5 linked regions of the Stappia indica genome follow. The protein of the gene in region 3 interacts with the protein of the main gene of each other region in a pairwise test. Links are inferred from orthologs where the notes say so. Each region holds a gene or a part of one and is shown on either strand. Other genes may lie near its edges. The genes, in order: dnaQ, dnaN, dnaE, GH266_RS20960 and GH266_RS15355.

Region 1 (3,715 bases), 2.4 Mb from region 3 along the record:
AGGGGCTTGTCGGCTGCAACGTCACGGTTCCCAACAAGGAAGCGGCGGCCGCGGTCTGTGCCACGCTCGACGAGGCCGCGCGCGCCATGGGCGCGGTCAACCTGTTGTGGGTGGAAGCCGACGGCCGCGTGCACGGCGCCAATACCGATGGCCTCGGCTTTCTCGGCAATCTCGACCAGATGGCGCCGGGCTGGGACGAGGATCTGCGCGAGGCGGTGGTCCTGGGCGCCGGCGGGGCGGCTCGCGCCATCGTCTGGGCGCTGCTGTCGCGCGGTGTGAAAACCGTGACAATCGTCAATCGCACAAGGTCGAAAGCCGAAGAACTCTGCGCCCGTTTCGGGTCCGACTCGAAGGCTGCCGACTGGGGAGAACTCACCAGTCTTCTGGGGAGTGCCGGGCTGCTCGTCAACACGACCTCGCTCGGCATGCAGGGCCAGCCGCCGCTGGAGATCGACCTCTCCCCGCTCCCTGTGTCGGCGCTGGTGACCGATGCGGTCTATGCGCCGCTGGAAACGCCGCTGCTGGCCGCAGCGCGCGCGAGGGGCAACCCGGTGGTCGACGGGCTCGGCATGCTGCTGCACCAGGCGGTGCCCTCCTTCGAGCGCTGGTTCGGCGTCCGTCCGCAGGTCACCGCGGAGCTGCGCGCCCTGCTTCTGGCCGATCTCGAGGTGGCCGCGTGATCGTTCTCGGCCTCACCGGCTCCATCGGCATGGGCAAGAGCACCACGGCGCGCATGTTCGCCGAGGCCGGTGCGGCGGTCTATGACGCCGATGCTGCCGTGCACCGGCTCTATTCCGGCAAGGCGGCGCCGCTGATCGAGGCCGGCTTTCCCGGCACCGTCGTGGACGGCACGGTCGACCGCACCCGGCTCGGCGAGCAGGTCATCGGCAAGCCCGGGGAGATGAAACGGCTGGAGGCCATCGTCCATCCCCTGGTGCGCGAGGCGGAGAACGCCTTTCTTCAGGATGCCGCGCGCCGGGGCGCCCGCGTTGCCGTGCTCGACATCCCGCTCCTGTTCGAGACGGGCGGCGAGCGCCGCGTGCGTGCCGCTGTCGTGGTCACCGCATCGCCGGATGTCCAGCGCGAGCGGGTGCTCGCCCGCCCCGGCATGAGCGAAGCGCGGTTCGAGGGCATCCTCGCCAAGCAGATGCCGGATGCGGAAAAGCGTCGCCGGGCGCATTTCCTCGTCGATACGGGTCAGGGGGTCGAGCCCGCGCGCCGCGCGGTCGGCGCAATCCTGCGGGCCGTCGCCTCCCTCGCCTGAGGAAAAGCACGCGGATATCCTGCGCACAACCGGCTCGCAACATGAGGATCAGCTGGGGAAAACCGGTGGCAAGGAGCATGGGGCGCTGTGCCTTGCTGTCGCTGCCGGGGCCGATCTGAGACACTGAAACCGGCCGGCGCATCGCCGGCCGGGCATGACACGGGGACCTCGACCTTGCGGGAAATCGCCTTCGACACGGAAACCACGGGCCTTGATCCCAGGAACGGCGACCGGCTGGTGGAAATCGGCGGCGTCGAGCTGATCAACCACGTGCCGACGGGCCGCACCTATCACGTCTACATCAACCCCGAGCGCGATGTGCCGATCGAGGCGTTCAACGTGCACGGCCTGTCGAGCGAGTTTCTGGCCGACAAGCCGAAATTCGCCGAAGTGGCGCAGGAGTTCCTGGAGTTCGTCGGCGATGCGGTGCTGGTGATCCACAACGCCTCGTTCGACATGGGCTTCATCAACATGGAGCTCGCGCGCGTCGGCCTGGGGCCGATCCCGCCCGCCCAGGTGCTCGACACGCTGGCCATCGCCCGGCGCAAGCATCCCGGCTCGCCCGCCTCGCTGGACGCGCTGTGCTCGCGCTACGGCATCGACAATTCGCGCCGCACCAAGCACGGCGCGCTGCTCGATTCCGAGATCCTGGCAGAGGTCTATATCGAGCTGATCGGCGGCAAGCAGGCCGGCCTTGCCTTCAGCGCCGAGGAAGAGACGACGACTGTCGAGGTCGTGCAGCAGCGCAGCCGCGCCCAGCCGCGGCCCGTGCCGCTGCCCCCGCGCCTGAGCGCCGCCGAGATCGAGGCCCATGCCGCGTTCGTCTCCGGCATGGGCGACAAGGCCCTGTGGAAGCGTTACGAGCCGGGCGAGGCCTGATCAGCTGGGAAAATGAGAGCGGGGAAGGATCCCCGTTCTTCTTCCTTACAGCATCGAGGGCAGGACGCGATCCGGCGGACGGTGGCCGTCCATGAAGGTCTTGATGTTGATGATGACCTTCTCGCCCATGTCGATGCGGCCCTCGACCGTGGCCGATCCCATATGCGGCAGCAGCACCACCTTGGTGGAGGCGACCAGCTTCGGGTTGACCGCCGGCTCGTGCTCGAATACGTCGAGACCGGCGCCGGCGAGCTGGCCGGCATCGAGCTGACGGATCAGCGCCGCCTCGTCGATCACCTCGCCGCGCGCGGTGTTGACGATATAGGCCTCGGGCTTCATCAGCTTGAGCCTGCGGGCCGACAGCAAGTGATAGGTCGCCGGGGTGTGCGGGCAGTGGATGGACACGACGTCCATGCGCGCCAGCATCTGGTCGAGGCTTTCCCAGTAGGTCGCCTCGAGCGACTCCTCCACCGCCTCGGACACCCTCCGGCGGTTGTGGTAGTGGATCGACATGCCGAAGGCCTTGGCGCGGCGCGCCACCGCCTGGCCGATGCGGCCCATGCCGATGATGCCGAGCCGTTTGCCCCAGATCCGCCGGCCGAGCATCCAGGTCGGCGACCAGCCCGTCCACTCGCCATGCTCCAGCACCTTGATGCCTTCGGCGATGCGGCGCGGCACGCCGAGGATCAGCGCCATGGTCATGTCGGCCGTATCCTCGGTCAGCACGCCGGGGGTGTTGGTGACCGTGATGCCGCGATTGTTGGCGGTGATCACGTCGATATTGTCGACGCCATTGCCGAAATTGGCGATCAGCTTGAGATTGGGTCCGGCCTGCGACAGCACGGCGGAGTCGATCCGGTCGGTGACCGTCGGCACCACCACGTCGGCGGTCTTCACCGCCTCCACCAGCTCGGCCTGGCTCAGCGGCCTGTCGGCCTCGTTGAGGCGCGTCTCGAACAGCTCGCGCATCCGCGTCTCGACGACGTCGGGCAGTTTGCGTGTCACGACGACCAGTGGCTTCTTCCTGGGCATGCTCCTCGCCTTTTCGCGCTCTGTTGAGGGCTCCTTAACCCTACCTGTCCGAAATTGCGTCGTCGTCGCCGCAGCGGCCGGGCCGACGCTTCAGTTCTCATTACCAGATGGTCCGGTCAAAACAAGGGATCGGAACGTGCGATAGCGCCGGATGGCGGGCTCAAGGCGGGCCTGCCTTGAAAATGTGCGATTCTCGGTCTTTCGCTGAACCCGTCGGACAGGCAGCGGCGATACGGATTTCGAGGGAAAGGACAGGGACCCCATGCGTGGATTGGCGAGGCGGTGCAGCGATCACGACAGGCAGCGGGCGGACGACGCCGGCCGGTCGCGTGCGCGCCCTGCGCCGACCCGCATCCGAAGGCCCCTTGCCCGAGCGCTGGCCGCCGCCGGCCTCTGCCTGCTGCTGCTGCTGCAGATCTTCGCCGGGCCCGGCACCGCCCTTGCCCAGAGCACCACAAAGGGTCCGAGCGGCTTTCCCGTGCCGCGCTTCGTCAGCCTCAAGTCCGAGCGCGTCAACGTGCGCATCGGGCCGACGCTGGA
Region 2 (3,621 bases), 2.9 Mb from region 3 along the record:
CCGCTTCGTCGCGGCGCTGAAGGCCCAGTCCGCCCTTGCCTTCAAGGACACGCTGCGCGCCATCGACCTGCTGCTGATCGACGACATGCAGTTCCTGCACGGCAAGCAGGTTCAGCAGGAGTTCTGCCACACGCTCAACGCCCTGATCGACGGTGCCCGCCAGGTGGTGGTCGCTGCCGACCGTCCGCCCGCGGACCTTGAGACGCTCGACGACCGCATGCGCTCGCGTCTGGCCGGCGGCCTCGTCGTCTCGATCTCCGAGCCCGATTTCGGCCTGCGCCGCGCCATTTTGACCAACCGCATCGATTGCGTGCGCCGTTCGCATGCCACCTTCGCCGTGCCGGAGGCCGTGCTCGACTACGTCGCCCGCCATGTCGGCAATTCGGGCCGCGACCTCGAGGGCGCGCTGAACCGCCTGATCGCCCACAACCAGCTCACCAACCAGCCGGTGACGCAGGAAATGGCCGAGGCGACCTTGCGCGACCTGGTGCGCAATACAGAGCCGCGCCGGGTCAAGATCGAGGACATCCAGCGCATCGTCTCCAAGCACTACAACGTGTCCAAGGCCGACCTCCTGTCGGCCCGCCGCACCCGCACCATCGTGCGTCCGCGGCAGATCGCCATGTATCTTGCCAAGGCCCTGACCCCGCGCTCGCTGCCCGAGATCGGCCGCCGCTTCGGCAACCGCGACCACACAACCGTGCTCCACGCAGTTCGCAAGATCGAGGACCTCGCGCGATCCGACACCGCGCTCGCGCAGGAGCTCGACCTCCTGAAGCGGATGCTGGACGCCTGATCCTTCATCCGGCAGGCATCGCGGGTGGCATCCCCTTGTCGGGGAGGGCCGCCCGCTTGCGGTTTTCGCAAGGCATTTGCCAAGGATCGCCGGCACTTGCTTTTCGCAGCGCAAAAGGGCAGTGTCTTCGCCCATTTGACCGTCGCGGTTCCCACGATTTTCGACAATGGACGATACAATGAAAGTGACCCTCGAGCGGACCGATCTTCTGAAGTCCCTGACCCATGTTCATCGTGTCGTCGAGCGCCGAAACACCATCCCGATCCTGTCGAACGTGTTGCTGCGCGCCGACGGCGGCCAACTGCTGCTGAAGGCGACCGACCTCGATCTGGAAATCTCGGAGAAGGTCGCGGCGCTGGTCGAACAGCCCGGCGCGACCACCGTTCCGGCGCACATGATCTACGACATCGTCCGCAAGCTGCCCGAGGGCGCGCAGGTGGCGCTGGAGACCTCGTCGGACAATGCGACGCTGGAGATCCGGGCCGGCCGCTCGCGCTTTGCGCTGCAGATGCTGCCCGAGACCGACTTCCCGGACATCACGGCCGGTGAGTTCACACACCGCTTCACGCTACCCTCACGCGATCTGCGCTCGCTGATCGATGCCACCCAGTTCGCAATCTCCACCGAGGAGACCCGCTACTACCTGAACGGCATCTACATGCATTCGGTGGCGACCGACGGCGGCGACCGGCTGCGCGCGGTGGCGACCGACGGTCACCGGCTGGCGCGCGCCGAAATCCCGGCGCCGAACGGCTCCGTCGGGATGCCGGGCATCATCGTGCCGCGCAAGACGGTCGGCGAGATCCAGAAGCTGCTGGAAGCGCCGGACGCGGAGGCGGCCATCGAGATCTCCGAGACGAAGATCCGCATCACCACCGGCGATGTGATCCTGACCTCGAAGCTGATCGACGGCACCTTCCCGGACTACGGCCGGGTGATCCCGCAGAACAACGACAAGGAAATGCTGGTCGAGCGCGACGAGTTCAAGGCCGCCGTCGACCGCGTGTCCACCATCTCCTCCGAGCGCGGTCGCGCCGTGAAGCTGGCGATCTCCGAAGGCCGTATGATCCTGACGGTGGTCAATCCGGACAGCGGTTCGGCGACCGAGGAACTGGCCATCGACTACGACAGCGATCCGCTGGAGATCGGCTTCAACTCCCGCTATCTGCTGGAGATCACCAGCCAGCTGCGTGGCGATACCGCCTGCTTCCGCCTGGCCGATGCCGGCGCGCCGACGCTGATCCAGGACAAGGGCGTGGAAGACGCGCTCTATGTCCTGATGCCGATGCGCGTCTAGCAGCCAGGCTTTGCCCGCGATCGGCAGCCGCGCTGCGGGCGCGGTGCGCCTTGACGGGGCCGGCAGGCGAAGCGCAGGCAAGCGACCCGTAATGGAGGCCGGATGGGCGAGCCGGTCCAGGTTGCCATCGGCAGTCTGACACTCACCGATTTCAGGAACTACGAGCAGGCGAGCGTCGCATTCGGCGCCCGCCTTGTGGCGTTGGTCGGCGACAACGGCTCCGGCAAGACCAACCTGCTGGAGGCGGTCTCGCTGCTGACCGCCGGGCGCGGTCTGCGCCGGGCCCAACTCGACGACATCCGCCGGCAGGGGGCGCCCGCCGGCTGGAGCGTTGCCGCCCGTGTCGAGGGCGTGGCCGGGGAGACCCGCATCGGCGTCGGCCATGCGCCCGGCGAGACCGGCCGGCGTGTGCGCATCGACGGCGCGGATGCCCGCTCTTCCGAACAGTTGCTCGACTATCTGCGCGTGCTCTGGCTGCTGCCGGCGATGGACGGGCTGTTCACCGGCGCGGCCGGCGACCGCCGCCGCTTCCTCGACCGCCTGGTGCTGGCGATCGACCCAGGCCATGGCCGCCGCGTCGCCGATCTGGAAAAGACCCTGCGCGCCCGCAATCGCCTGCTGGAGGAGGGCGGCTCTGCCGCCTTTCTCGATGCGGTGGAGGCGCAGCTCGCCCCGCTTGCGGTTGCCGTCGGCTTTGCCCGGCGCGAGACCGTCGCCCTGTTGCAGGCCCGCATCCGCCAGCAGGGCGACCTCGGTCTGCCCTTCCCGCTGGCCGGGGTGGAGCTTGCCGGCGAGTTCGAGCGCGACTGCGAAGGCATTGCGGCCTACGACATCGAGGACCGCTACCGCGATCAGCTCGCCGCGACCCGCATGCGCGACCGCGCCGCCGGGCGGACCCTTTACGGGCCGCATCGCAGCGATCTGGCGGTGCGCCATCTGGCCAAGGACATGCCGGCGGCCCTTGCCTCCACCGGCGAGCAGAAGGCGCTGCTGATCGGTCTTGTGCTGGCCCATGCGGAAGTGACCTCGCAGACCGCCGGCATGACCCCGGTGCTGCTGCTGGACGAGGTCGCCGCCCATCTCGACCCGGGCCGGCGCAGGGCGTTGTTCTCGCGCCTGGCGGAACTGGGGCTGCAGGTGCTGATGACCGGCACCGACAGCCAGCTTTTCGTCGATCTTCCCGAAGGCAGCCAGATACTGAAGGTCGCACAATCGACCATTTCGCCTTATATGAAGGACTGACCGGCCGCGTGCGGGCGCCCTTGGCCGGCGCCCCTTCGGCCCCTTGCAGGATCACGCTTTCCATGGATGTTTCCGCGCTGCTCGTCTTCGCTGCGGCCCTGTTCGTCGCGGCCGTCATTCCCGGACCCGGCATCGCCGCCATCGTCGCGCGCGTGCTGGCGCGCGGGCGCGAGGGGGCCTTCGCCTTCTGCTTCGGCATCGCGCTCGGCGACGTGATCTGGCTGGGCTTTGCGGTCGCCGGCCTTGCCGTGCTGGCCAAGACCTTCGGCACGGTGTTCCTGGTGCT
Region 3 (4,785 bases):
TGTGACAGCGCTCACGCACCGACACCGGATGGACCCCGTCCGTGACGAAAACCGACCCTGCGTGTGGAATGCGCGCGTTATACTGACCTGCGCGCCACAAGACAAGCCCCGCCGGCCCGCCTTTTGCCTCGCCTGCCGCGAAAAAGATGCGGCTGGCGGGAGGGTGGCGCCGCTTTCTTCGGAGGTCCATGAGTCGCGGTGGGTGAGAGCTTTACGCCGCTGGGCGCAACGCCGAGGCCTGAACCGAACCGCCCGCGGTTACTGGGTCCCGGTCTTCGGTAAGCCTGAACCGGGACGACAGGCTGAGGGATGGGCGCGCGTCGCGCATCTTCGCTACCGCTCTGGCAACCAATAGGCCGAGGAGATGCGAGGCGGCTGCCAGTCTCCCCGGCCGAGGGGATGAGGGCGCGCGCGCCCTTTCGGACGTCCCCCCCTGCCAGCCCCCCTGCCCGGCCGGATCAGGCCAGCTGCACCTCGACGACGCCGGGGATGGTCTTGACCGCGCCGGCCATCTGCGGCGTCAGGCGGTAGCCGCCCGGCAGCTTGACCTCGACCTCGCGATTGCCGTCGCCGCACAGCACCACGACGCTGACCTCGCCGTCGCCCCGGTCGCCCAGATGCCGCGACAGGCGCGACACCGCCTGCTCGTTGCGCAGGAAAACAGTGAGGCTCTTCTGCACGCGCGAGGCCTCTTCCTCCAGCGGGCGCACCGACTGGATGCGCAGGCTCGGCTCGTCGTCGCGCATGTCCGCGCCGACCAGCAGCACCACCGAGACGCCCGGCTCCAGCGCATCGCGGAACTGGGCCAGCGCCTCGGAAAACAGCAGCGCCTCGAACTGGCCCGTGGGATCGGACAGGCGGACGATGCCCATGCGGTTGCCCGAGCGGGTCTTGCGCTCCTGGCGCGCCAGCACCGTGCCGGCGAGACGGCCGGCGGACGCCCCCTGCTTCACGGCCTGCGAGAACTCGCTCCACATCTGCACGCGCATGCGCTCCAGCAGCGGGCGGTAGGCATCGAGCGGATGGGCGGAGAGATAGAAGCCGATGGCCGCCTGCTCGCGCTGCAGCTGCTCCTCCGGCAGCCAGGCCTGCGCGTCGGGCAGATGCACCTCCTCGCCCTCCTCGCCGCCGCCGAACATGTCGTTCTGGCCGCTGGTCTTTTCCTCGTCGGTTCGCTGGGCGACGCCGATGATGCGGTCGAGCCCGGCAACGAGCCGCGCGCGGTTGGCCTCCAGCTCGTCGAAGGCCCCGGCATTGACGAGGCTTTCCAGCGTCCGCTTGTTGAGCTGGCGCGCGTTCACCCGCGAGGAGAAATTGCCGAGGCTGGAGAACGGACGCTCCTCGCGCATGGCGATGATGTGCTCCATCACGCCCTCGCCGACGCCCTTGATCGCGCCCATGGCGTAGCGGATCTTGTCGCCCTCGACGGTGAAATGCACGCCGGAGCGGTTGATCGAGGGCGGCAGCACCTTGATCGCCATGCGCCGCGCCTCGACGCAGAAGTCGCTGAGCTTGTCCGTGTTGCCGAGATCGAGCGTCATCGACGCGGCCATGAACTCGACCGGGTGGTTCGCCTTCAGCCAGGCCGTCTGGTAGGAAACGAGCGCATAGGCGGCGGCGTGCGACTTGTTGAAGCCGTAATTCGCGAACTTGGCGACCAGGTCGAAGATCGTGCCGGCCTGCCCCTTGTCGACGCCGCGCTCGACCGCGCCCTCGACGAAGCGGGCGCGCTGCACCTCCATCTCCGCGGCGATCTTCTTGCCCATGGCGCGGCGCAGCAGGTCGGCTTCGCCGAGCGAGTAGCCCGAGAGCACCTGGGCGATCTGCATCACCTGCTCCTGGTAGACGATGATGCCGTTCGTCTCCTTCAGGATCGGCTCGAGCAGCGGATGCAGATAGTCCGGATCCTGCTCGCCATGCTTGACGGCGTTGTAGACCGGGATGTTGTCCATCGGGCCGGGACGATACAGCGCCACCAGCGCGATGATGTCCTCGAACCGGTCCGGCTTCATGCCGGCGATGGCCCGGCGCATGCCCTGGCTTTCCAGCTGGAACACGCCGACCGTCTCGCCGGCCGCCAGCAAGCGGTAGGTCGCCGGGTCGTCCATCGGCAAGCCCGCCATGTCGACGGTGATGCCCTTGTCTGCGATGAGCTTCACCGCCGTGTCGATCACCGTCAGCGTCTTCAGGCCGAGGAAGTCGAACTTCACGAGGCCGGCCTGCTCGACCCACTTCATGTTGAACTGGGCGACCGGCATGTCGGAGCGCGGGTCGCGGTAGAGCGGCACCAGCTGCTCCAGCGGCCGGTCGCCGATGACGACGCCGGCGGCGTGGGTCGAGGCGTGGCGGTAGAGGCCCTCCAGCTTCTGCGCCATGGCGAGCAGGCGCGCGACAGTCTCCTCCTCGCGCTGCGCCTCCTGCAGGCGCGGCTCGTCGCGGATCGCCTGTTCCAGCGTGATCGGCTGGCCGGGCACCGCCGGCACCATCTTCGACAGGCGGTCGACCTGGCCGTAGGGCATCTGCAGCACGCGGCCGACGTCGCGCAGCACGGCGCGGGCCTGCAGCGTTCCGAAGGTGATGATCTGCGCCACCTGCTCGCGCCCGTACTTGCGCTGCACGTAGCGGATGACCTCTTCGCGCCGGTTCTGGCAGAAGTCGATGTCGAAATCCGGCATCGACACGCGCTCTGGGTTGAGAAACCGCTCGAACAGAAGCGCGTAACGCATTGGATCAAGGTCGGTAATGGTCAACGACCACGCAACAAGCGAACCGGCACCCGAACCACGGCCCGGCCCCACCGGGATGTCCTGCGCCTTCGCCCACTTGATGAAGTCGGCAACGATCAGGAAGTAGCCGGGGAAGCGCATGCGCTCGATGACGCCAAGCTCGTAGTCGAGCCGGTCCCAGTAGTCCTGCTCGCTGACGCCGTCGGCAAGACCATGCGCCTCGATCCGGCCGGCAAGGCCCTCACGCGCCTGACGGCGCAGCTCCTCGACCTCGGCGATGAAGGCGGCTTCCGGATCGGCGGAGGCACCGGCGAATTGCGGCAGGATCGGCGAGCGCTTCATCGGCCGGGCATGGCAACGCCGCGCGATCTCCACCGTGTTCGCCGTCGCCTCCGGCAAATCCGCAAAGAGTTCAAGCATTTCCGCGCGCGTCTTAAAGCGATGCTCCGGCGTCAGCCGGCGGCGGTCGTCCTCAATGATGACGCGCCCTTCGGCAATCGCGATCAGCGCGTCATGCGCCTCATAGTCGTCGGCGGAGGCGAAGAAGGGCTCGTTGGTGGCGACCAGCGGCAGGCCGAGCTCGTAGGCGAGCGCGAGGGTCGCGGCCTCGCTGGCGATCTCCTCGGGCATGTCGTGGCGCTGCAGCTCCACATAGATGCGGTCGCCGAAGGCGGCGGCAAGCCGCGCCAGGCGCGCGCGGGCCTTGTCCGGTTCCCCAGCGACAAGCGCCTGGCCGACCGGCCCGCCGACGCCGCCGGTCAGCAGGATGACGCCGGCCGAGCGATCCTCCAGCCGCGAGATCGGGATGTGCGCGCGCATGGACGGGTCGGTGTCGAGATAGGCGCGGCTGACCACGTCCATCAGGTTGCCGTAGCCCTCGTCGGTCGCGGCGAGCAGCACAACGTCGCCAAGATGCTCGGTGCCCCGCCCCTTGCGCACGCCGCCGTCGCCGAAATCGACGGCAAGCTGCACGCCGGTGATCGGCTGGATGCCGGCGCCCCAGGCCTTGTCGGAAAACTCCAGCGCGCCGAAGAGATTGGAGGTGTCGGTGATGGCGAGCGCGGGCTGGCCGTCGGCGCTGGCGAGCCCGACGAGCTTGCCCACCGGCAGCGCGCCTTCCAGCAGCGAATAGGCCGAATGAACCCTGAGATGGACGAAGCCGGGATCGCTCATCTTTGCCCGCCGTTCCTGCCTGCCGAAAATGCCGGGCGGCGCGCATGCGATCAGGGCTGTTGCGCGATCGGGTAAGGCGGCCGCCTGTCGTGGTCGAACGGACAGTGTTTCCCGTCCGCCCTCCAATGTCGACCCGCCCTGCCCGCCGATCCCCAGATATGGGCACGCCATGCACCGTCAATTGACGAGACCGGCGAGAACCGCCGGCGGACGGCAAGCCTTTCGGATGGTCAGGCGGTCAGCAGCTCGGCGATGGCGCTGCTCCACAGCAGCATGGTGGTGCCGAACAGGGTCAGTGCCGCCAGTGCGGCCAGGTCCTGAAAACTATCGCGAAACTCATCGAACATGGTAGCCTCCCTTGCCCAGGAACTCTCGGTGAACTCTCGATAATTCGAGTATGTTCATGTTTTGTTCTTTTTGCAACCCCCGTCATTCCGACGGCACGACTCATGGTTAGCGCGCGGTTAAACCGGGTGCAGGGGCGCGGTCCGGAGCGAGGGCGCAGAGGAGCCCCCCTCCGCAGGCATGAGGCGGCATGCCTCTGCCTGGCGTCTTCCCGGACGAGGACGAAGGCCGCAGATCCAGGGACCGGCGAGACACGGCGCTCGTGGTATGGTTCAGGAGCGCACCTTATACGCCCTCGGCTCTCCGATCCCGGCTCGGCGCTAACCGTCCGGGAGGACGAAAAGAAAGAACCGCGCTCCATCGCGAGCGCCGCATACCCCCCTCTGTCGGCTTCGCCGACATCTCCCCCTCCTCTCTTCTTCTTGGGAGGGGGAGAGTGACGCGTGGGCTTGGCCCGCGTGTCGTCGCCGGTCTCAAGGCGCCTTTCGCCGCTCGTCCAGCAGTGATTGCGCATGGGCAAGATTTTGAGACGCGATGCCGT
Region 4 (3,719 bases), 4.2 Mb from region 3 along the record:
CCGCAACATCGCCGATACCGGCCCCTATCCGGCGGAAGTGCAGGGCTTCGGCATCGGCATCGCGGTCGAGGCCGACACGGCGGTCACCGGCAATGTGGTGGAAAAGGCCGCGCGCTTCGGCCTCCACATGGGTTGGGGGCCTTACCTGCGCGATGTCAGCATCGCGTCCAACGTCATCCGCGATTGTCCGGTGGGCGCGGCGGTGACCGTGGTGGAAGGCGCCGGCGCGGCACTGATTTCCGGCAACATCTTCTCCGGCACGCCGGGCGGCGCCGTCGTCGGCCATCGCTGGAAGGAAGCGGTCACCGGCGATCTGACGCGGCCGGGCGCGGCCGATGGGTTCGGCCACCTTGCCATTCAGGGCAACATGGTTCGGTAGAACTGGTTGAACCAGACAATCGCCGTCAGGCGATGCTTCTCAGCGGCGCAAAGGCCTCGGCAACCGCATGAATGCTGCCGACAGGCCTGCCGTTCCAGTTGGCGAGCGGCGGGGCGAGCCAGGGGCGCAGCGCCTTCGCCTCGTCGTCGTCGAGTTCCAGCAAGGCATCGATGACGGCAGCCATCATCGTCTCGGCCGCGCGCGTTGCACCGTCATCGCATTTCAGCGCAATGCCAAGGCCGAGCTCGGGGATGGCCGCAATAAAGACGCCCTCGGCGCCGGTCTTGACGAAGACCCGCCCACCGAGCGCGCCCATCACCTCGGTGCAGAAACGCCCCGTACCGGCGACCATGAAGGGATGGTCGACGCAGGCATTGTAAAGCCGCTCGGCAGCCTGTGCGCGCAAGGGCTGAAGCCCCTCACCCGTGCCGAAACAGGCAAAGGCGCGCGCGAGCGGCGCCAGCGGCATCGCATAGGTGGGGATCGAACACCCGTCGGTGCCGCGTGCCATCGAGGAAAGATCGATGCCGGCCATCTGCTCAATGGCCGCCCGCACCTCGAGCTGTACCGGATGGTCCGGCTCGACATAGCCGCGCGTCGGTGCCCCGAGCGTGCGGGCAAGGCCGAGGAAGCCGGCATGCTTGCCCGAGCAGTTGTTGTGAAGCGGACAGGGCGTGGCATCCGTCCGGTGAAGAACGGCGACATCCTCCATCCGCCGCGGCCACTGGCTGCCGCATTCCAGCGCGTCCTCGTCGAGGCCGGCCTTCATCAGCATCACCCGGGCAGCACTGACATGCACCTCCTCGCCATTGTGCGAGGAACAGGCGAGCGCAAGTTCGGCATTGTCGAGGTCGAGCGCTTCGGCCGCCCCGGATTCCACCAGCGGCAGGGCCTGCAGCGCCTTAACGGCCGAGCGCGGGAAGACCGGGCGCTGATGGTCGCCAAGCGCGGCAACGACGTGGCCGGCAGCGTCGACCACCGCAAGCGCGCCGCGATGGCGGCTTTCCACCGCATCGCCGCGCAGCACTTCCACCAGGACCGGGTTTTCCATCTCGCTCAAGCCTTCTCGGCAGCCACCTGAAGGGAACCGGGTGCAGACAGGACGGCGGAGGCGCCGCCGCGGGCCGACAGGAAGGCGTCCAGCCGTTCCAGGGCCCCGTCCAGCACCTCATCCTTCTTGCAGAAGCAGAAGCGCACGAAATTGGTCGGCGCGTCGGCAACGTAAAAGGCCGAGACCGGCACGGCGGCAACGCCCGCCTCTTCCACCAGCTGGCGGCAGATATCGACATCGGTGCCCTGCAGGCCGAGGGTCGAGACGTCGCAGGTCAGGAAGTAGGTACCCTCGCAGGGCAGCACGCCGAAGCCGAGAGCCGCAAGCCCGCTGGCGAAGCGGTCGCGCTTGGCCTGCATCTCGTCGCGCAGGGTGAGGAAGTAGCTGTCTTCCTTGCCAAGTCCGTAGGCCACCGCCTTCTGCAGGTTGGGCGGCGTCGTGAAGGTGACGAACTGGTGCGCCTTGGCGATCGGATCGAGCAGGTTCGGCGCGGCCGTGACATAGCCGACCTTCCAGCCGGTCAGCGAGAAGGTCTTGCCGGCCGAGCCGATGCGCACCGCACGCTCGCGCATGCCAGGGAACGCCATCAGCGGCAGGTGCTGGCGCCCGTCGAACAGCAGATGCTCGTAGACCTCGTCGCAGATCGCATAGACGCCGTGCTCGATGCACAGCCGGGCGATCGCGGCCAGTTCGTCTTCTCCGAACACCTTGCCGGCCGGATTCATCGGATTGTTGATGAGGATCGCCTTGGTGTTCTCGGTGAAGGCATCGGCCAGCTTGCCGAGGTCGAGCTTCCAGTGCGGCGGCGTGACGCGCAGACGCACCGGGATGCCGCCCGCACGCTTCACCAGCGGCAGGTAGCAGTCGTAGAGCGGCTCGATGAGGATGACCTCGTCGCCCGGCTCCAGCAGGGCCAGCAGCACGTCGGCCAGCGCCTCGGTCGCGCCCGAGGTGACCATGACCTCGCTCTGCCAGTCGACATCGAGATCGTAGAAACGCTTGGTCGAGGCGGCGACCGCCTGGCGCAGCTCCGGCAGGCCCAGCATCGGCGGATACTGGTTCGGGCCGGCCATCAGCGCATCGGCCGCGACCTGGCGCACGTCCTGCGGCCCGTCCACATCCGGAAAGCCCTGACCCAGATTGATCGCACCGTTGGCGATGGCGAGCCGCGACATGGTCTCGAAGATCGTCGTCGGCAGTCCGGTGAAGACAGGATTGGTCGGCTTCATGGCGTGCTTGCGTTCCCACATGGCGACTTTGTCCGGGGTTTGTAGCCATTCGCGGCGGCTGCGTCGAGTGAGGATGCGCGAACGGCCCGCGCCGGCCTCCCGCTGGGGAAGATCGGCACGGGCCGTCGGGACGTCCGGATCGCGGTGCGAGGTCAGCGCACCAGGATGTTGCGGAACTGCCAGGGATCGCTCTCGTCGAGGTCCTCGGGGAAGAAGCCCGGACGATCGGTGAGCGGCGTCCAGTCGGTGTAGTAGCCCTTGACCGGGCCGAGATAGGGACGCTGAACCTCGAGGCAGCGCCGATAGTCCATCTCGTCGGCCTCGACGATGCCCTCGTTCGGGTTCTCCAGCGCCCAGACCATGCCGGCAAGCACGGCCGAGGTCACCTGCAGGCCCGTCGCGTTCTGGTAGGGCGCGATTTCGCGGGTCTCCTCGATGGAGAGCTGCGAGCCGTACCAGTAGGCGTTCTTCTCGTGGCCGTAGAGCAGCACGCCGAGCTCGTCGATACCGTCGACGATCTCGTCCTCGGCCAGAACGTGCAGGGTCTCCTGCATCTTGCCGGCGGCGCCGAACAGCTCGTGCAGAGACAGCACCGCGTCGTTGGCCGGGTGGTAGGCGTAGTGGCAGGTCGGACGGTAGACGACCTTGCCGTCCTCCTTCAGCGTGAAGAAGTCGGCGATGGAGATCGACTCGTTATGGGTGACGAGGAAGCCGTACTGGGCACCCGGCGTCGGGCACCAGGTGCGCACGCGGGTGTTGGCGCCCGGCTGCTCCAGGTAGATCGCCGCCTTGCAGCCCTTCTTGTGCTTGCGGGCGTTCTTCGGCATCCACTTCTCGTGCGTGCCCCAGCCCAGCTCGGACGGCTGGAAGCCCTCGGAGAGGAAACCCTCGACCGACCAGGTGTTCCAGAACGCGCCCATCGGCTTCGGCTTCTTGGCCCGCTGGGTGTCGCGCTCGGCGATGTGCACGCCCTTGACGCCGACCTTCTTCATCAGCTTCGCCCAACCCTTGCGGTTGGTCGGCTCCTCGAACTTGGCACCGGTGTCGCGGGCGATGTCGA
Region 5 (3,837 bases), 2.9 Mb from region 3 along the record:
TGGGGTCGGCGGGTATTCGGCGTCACCATCAACGAGTTCTACGGCCAGACCGAGTGCAACATGATCGTCTCGTCCTGCGCCCGGCTGATGCCGGCGCGGCCGGGCATCATGGGCCGCGCGGTGCCCGGCCACGAGCTTGCCATCGTCGATGCCACGGGCACGCCGCTCCCCGACGGGCAGCAAGGCAATATCGGCGTCCGGCGCCCGGACCCGGTGATGTTTCTCGGCTACTGGAACAATCCCGAGGCGACGCAGGCGAAATTCGCCGGCGAGTACCTGCTGACCGGCGACATGGGCGTGCGCGATGCCGACGGCTGGCTGCGCTTCGTCGGACGGGACGACGACGTCATCACCTCGGCCGGTTATCGCATCGGCCCGGGCGAGATCGAGGATTGCCTGATCGGGCATCCGGCCGTCGCCATGGCAGGCGTCGTCGGCAAGCCGGACCCGGCGCGCACCGAGATCGTCAAGGCCTATGTGGTGCTGGCGGAGGGACATGCTCCGTCGCAGGCACTGGCCCGCGAGCTGCAGGACTTCGTCAAGTCGCGGCTCGCCGCGCACGAATATCCGCGCGAGATCGCCTTCGTGGATGCCCTGCCGATGACGACGACCGGCAAGATCATCCGTAAGGACCTGCGCGCCCAGGCGGTCGCCGAGACCGGGGAGAGCGGGGACCGCCGGTGATCCTTGCGGGATTTCCCCTTGCATCGGCGGGATAAAATCACGATATAGGGCGCGGGAGGTTGGTGGTGGACGAGCCACTCGCCAACCGGGTCAGGTCCGGAAGGAAGCAGCCCCAACGAGTCGCGGCACGGGTCACCGTGCCAGCCTCCCACCCTTTCCCCTCAAGGTCTCGATCCGGTACGGCCTGCGTATCGTGACGCAATCGCGGCAGTGCGAGGGCGCAGGAATGCGCGCTCTGGCCAGCGGCGGCGGGGAAATCCTGCAAGGCGCACCGAATAGGCCTCAACATCCGGCGGTCGCGCCGTTAAGCTTGTGCCCATGGACGGTCTCATCCCCACCTCTTCCGACGACACTCCCGGCGCGGGCAGCGGCAACGCCGCGTATCGTGTGCTCGCGCGCAAGTATCGCCCCCGCAGCTTCGACGACCTGGTCGGCCAGGAGCCGATGGTCCAGACTCTGCGCAACGCCTTCGAGACCGGGCGCATTGCCCAGGCCTGGATGCTGACCGGCGTGCGCGGCGTCGGCAAGACCACGACGGCGCGCATTCTCGCGCGCGGGCTCAACTACGAGGTCCCCGGCGAGGTGGACCGGCCGACGGTGAACCTCGACAAGCTCGGCGTGCATTGCGAAGCAATCATGGACGGCCGCCATGTCGACGTGATCGAGATGGACGCCGCCTCGCATACCGGCATCGACGACATTCGCGAGATCACGGACGCGGCGCGCTACCGGCCGGCATCCGCCCGCTACAAGGTCTACATCATCGACGAAGTGCACATGCTGTCGAAGTCGGCTTTCAACGGCCTGCTGAAGACGCTCGAGGAGCCGCCCGAGCATGTGAAGTTCATCTTCGCCACCACCGAGATCCGCAAGGTGCCGGTGACGGTCCTGTCGCGCTGCCAGCGCTTCGACCTGCGCCGCATCGATGCCGACAAGCTCGTCGGTCTGCTGCGCCGCATTTCGCAGGCAGAGGGCATCGCTGTTGCCGACGAAGCGCTGGCGCTGATCGCCCGCGCCGGCGAAGGCTCTGCGCGCGATTCCCTGTCGCTGCTCGACCAGGCCATCGCCCATGGCAGCGTCTCTCATGGCAGCATCTCCCAGGGCAGCATCTCCCAGGGCGGCGGCGACACGATCGGTGCGGAGACGGTGCGCGGGATGCTCGGCCTCGCCGACCGCGCCCGTATCATCGACCTGTTCGAGTACCTGATGCGCGGCGACGCGGCGGCGGCCATGGCCGAGTTCCGCCAGCAATACGACGTCGGCGCCGACCCGGTGGTCGTGCTGTCCGATCTTGCCGAATTCACCCATCTCGTCACCCGGTTGAAGATCGTCCCGGATGCGGGCGACGATGCCTCGGTGACGGAAACAGAGCGCGCGCGCGGCCGCGAGCTTGCCGGCCGCCTGTCGCTGCGGCTTTTGTCGCGCGCCTGGCAGATGCTGCTGAAGGGCATCGAAGAGGTGCAGGCCGCCCCCAAGCCGCATCTGGCCGCCGACATGGTCCTGGTGCGTCTGGCCTATGCCGCCGACCTTCCCGATCCGGAAGACGCCCTGCGCATGCTGCGCGACGGCAAGGCGGCCGCGCTCGGCTCCAGCCTGCCGGCACCGCCGACCCGCCCGCAGACCTCCGGCGGAGACGCTTCCGCGCGACAGGCGCCGAGCGAGCCGGCGCAAGCCGCCGCCTCGCCAGCCGCGTCCGGCCCCCCCTACTCCGCCCCGGCGGCCGCGGAGCCGGTCGCCGTATCGCCGCAGATGCGCACCTCCGCGCAGGCACTGCCCGGCGAGGCACCGCACGCTCAGGCCGCTCCCAGTTCCCCGCCGCGCCTGCAGGCGCTGGCCGGAGGGCTTGCCCCGGAGACGACACGCCCCCAGCCCGCTGCCGACAGTCAGCCGGCACCCAGCCACGGCCTTGCCTCGCTGGCCGATTGCTCGGCCCTGGCGGCCGAAAAGCGCGATATTCGTCTGAAGGTCGAGATCGAGCGGCAGATGCGGCTCGTGCGCTTCGAGCCGGGGCGAATCGAATTCCAGCCGGTCGAAGGCGCCGATCCCGATCTCGCCGGCCGGCTCGGCCGGCGCCTGTCGGAATGGACCGGCACCCGCTGGATCGTCACCGTCTCCCGCACGGAAGGACGGCCGACGCTGCACGAGGAGCGCGAGGCCAACCAGCGCCAGCTCTTTTCCGACGCGCGCGCCGAGCCTACCGTGGCCGCCCTGCTCTCGGCCTTTCCGGGCGCCAAGGTCGTCGACGTGAGAATGACCGCCGTCGAGGACGCGCCCCTTGACATGGCTCCGGTCGAAGACGAAATCGACCCCGACACATGATGCGACAGCCGGAGCCGGTACGGTCCGACCTGCCGACCGGCAGGGACTGACCCGGCGCCCTTTCGCACCGCTCCCAAGGAGAGACCCATGGACTTCCTGAAGATGATGAAACAGGCGAAGCAGATGCAGGAGCAGATGGGCTCGCTGCAGGAGGAGATCGCCGCGGTCGCAGTGGAGGGTACCGCCGGCGGCGGCATGGTCACCTTGACCATGACCGGCAAGGGCGAGCTCAAGTCCATCCGCATCGACCCGTCCATGGCCAAGCCCGACGAGGTCGAGATCCTCGAGGACCTGATCCTTGCGGCTCACCATGACGCCAAGGCCAAGGCCGAAGCGCTGCTGCAGCAGAAGACCCAGGAACTGATGGGCGGTCTCGGCCTGCCCGCCGGCTTCAAGCTGCCGTTCTGATCCGATGGCCAACCGGGCGGTCGCCGGACCCGAGGTCGAACGGCTGATCCAGCTGCTCGCCAAGCTGCCGGGGCTGGGCCCCCGGTCGGCCCGGCGCGCGGCGCTGCATCTCATCAAGAAGAAGGACCAGCTGCTGGTCCCGCTGGCGCAGGCCATGGGCGTTGCCGTGGACCGCGTGACCGTGTGCCAGACCTGCGGCACCGTCGACACCTGCGATCCCTGCACCATCTGCTCCGATCCGCGCCGCGACACGGCGACCATCGTCGTGGTGGAGGACGTCTCCGATCTGTGGGCGCTGGAGCGTGCCGGAGCGCTGAACTGCCGCTACCACGTGCTGGGCGGCACCTTGTCGCCGCTCGACGGCATCGGCCCGGACGACCTGACCATCGACAAGCTGATCGAGCGGGTCGCCGCCGGCGATGTCTC

Evidence for each region.
Region 1: the proteins of dnaE (region 3) and dnaQ interact in binary tests that used the Escherichia coli proteins (3 or more experiments, as listed by UniProt). The link is inferred for Stappia indica from one-to-one orthologs.
Region 2: the proteins of dnaE (region 3) and dnaN interact in binary tests that used the Escherichia coli proteins (3 or more experiments, as listed by UniProt). The link is inferred for Stappia indica from one-to-one orthologs.
Region 4: the proteins of dnaE (region 3) and GH266_RS20960 interact in binary tests that used the Escherichia coli proteins (3 or more experiments, as listed by UniProt). The link is inferred for Stappia indica from one-to-one orthologs.
Region 5: the proteins of dnaE (region 3) and GH266_RS15355 interact in binary tests that used the Escherichia coli proteins (3 or more experiments, as listed by UniProt). The link is inferred for Stappia indica from one-to-one orthologs.

The regions. Positions count from the first base shown.
Region 1 is NZ_CP046908.1:2,816,029-2,819,743, forward strand. Bases 418-3,290 are described here. They hold dnaQ (DNA polymerase III subunit epsilon), read left to right. Parts: upstream 418-1,438; coding sequence 1,439-2,143; downstream 2,144-3,290. Other genes in these bases: GH266_RS13265 (shikimate dehydrogenase), read left to right, coding at 418-680; coaE (dephospho-CoA kinase), read left to right, coding at 677-1,264; GH266_RS13280 (2-hydroxyacid dehydrogenase), read right to left, coding at 2,189-3,175. Outside these bases: more of GH266_RS13265, read left to right, coding at 1-417; GH266_RS13285 (SH3 domain-containing protein), read left to right, coding at 3,438-3,715. UniProt on the Escherichia coli protein: DNA polymerase III is a complex, multichain enzyme responsible for most of the replicative synthesis in bacteria. The epsilon subunit contain the editing function and is a proofreading 3'-5' exonuclease.
Region 2 is NZ_CP046908.1:3,316,520-3,320,140, forward strand. Bases 255-3,033 are described here. They hold dnaN (DNA polymerase III subunit beta), read left to right. Parts: upstream 255-974; coding sequence 975-2,093; downstream 2,094-3,033. Other genes in these bases: dnaA (chromosomal replication initiator protein DnaA), read left to right, coding at 255-796; recF (DNA replication/repair protein RecF), read left to right, coding at 2,196-3,033. Outside these bases: more of dnaA, read left to right, coding at 1-254; more of recF, read left to right, coding at 3,034-3,335; GH266_RS15590 (LysE family translocator), read left to right, coding at 3,398-3,621. UniProt on the Escherichia coli protein: Confers DNA tethering and processivity to DNA polymerases and other proteins. Acts as a clamp, forming a ring around DNA (a reaction catalyzed by the clamp-loading complex) which diffuses in an ATP-independent manner freely and bidirectionally along dsDNA.
Region 3 is NZ_CP046908.1:378,405-383,189, forward strand. The notes cover bases 259-4,201. They hold dnaE (DNA polymerase III subunit alpha), read right to left. Parts: upstream 3,900-4,201; coding sequence 459-3,899; downstream 259-458. Outside these bases: GH266_RS01785 (tetratricopeptide repeat protein), read right to left, coding at 4,718-4,785. UniProt on the Escherichia coli protein: DNA polymerase III is a complex, multichain enzyme responsible for most of the replicative synthesis in bacteria. This DNA polymerase also exhibits 3' to 5' exonuclease activity. The alpha chain is the DNA polymerase catalytic subunit.
Region 4 is NZ_CP046908.1:4,569,690-4,573,408, reverse strand. What follows is about bases 548-3,424. They hold GH266_RS20960 (aminotransferase), read right to left. Parts: upstream 2,660-3,424; coding sequence 1,436-2,659; downstream 548-1,435. Other genes in these bases: GH266_RS20955 (homospermidine synthase), read right to left, coding at 2,812-3,424; GH266_RS20965 (asparaginase), read right to left, coding at 548-1,430. In the rest of the region: GH266_RS20970 (TIGR03808 family TAT-translocated repetitive protein), read left to right, coding at 1-379; more of GH266_RS20965, read right to left, coding at 405-547; more of GH266_RS20955, read right to left, coding at 3,425-3,719. UniProt on the Escherichia coli protein: Shows aminotransferase activity with methionine and histidine as substrates, and to a lesser extent also with phenylalanine.
Region 5 is NZ_CP046908.1:3,269,726-3,273,562, reverse strand. The notes cover bases 508-3,502. They hold GH266_RS15355 (DNA polymerase III subunit gamma/tau), read left to right. Parts: upstream 508-1,002; coding sequence 1,003-3,003; downstream 3,004-3,502. Other genes in these bases: recR (recombination mediator RecR), read left to right, coding at 3,416-3,502; GH266_RS15350 (YbaB/EbfC family nucleoid-associated protein), read left to right, coding at 3,091-3,411; GH266_RS15365 (acyl-CoA synthetase), read left to right, coding at 508-684. Outside these bases: more of GH266_RS15365, read left to right, coding at 1-507; more of recR, read left to right, coding at 3,503-3,837. UniProt on the Escherichia coli protein: Part of the beta sliding clamp loading complex, which hydrolyzes ATP to load the beta clamp onto primed DNA to form the DNA replication pre-initiation complex.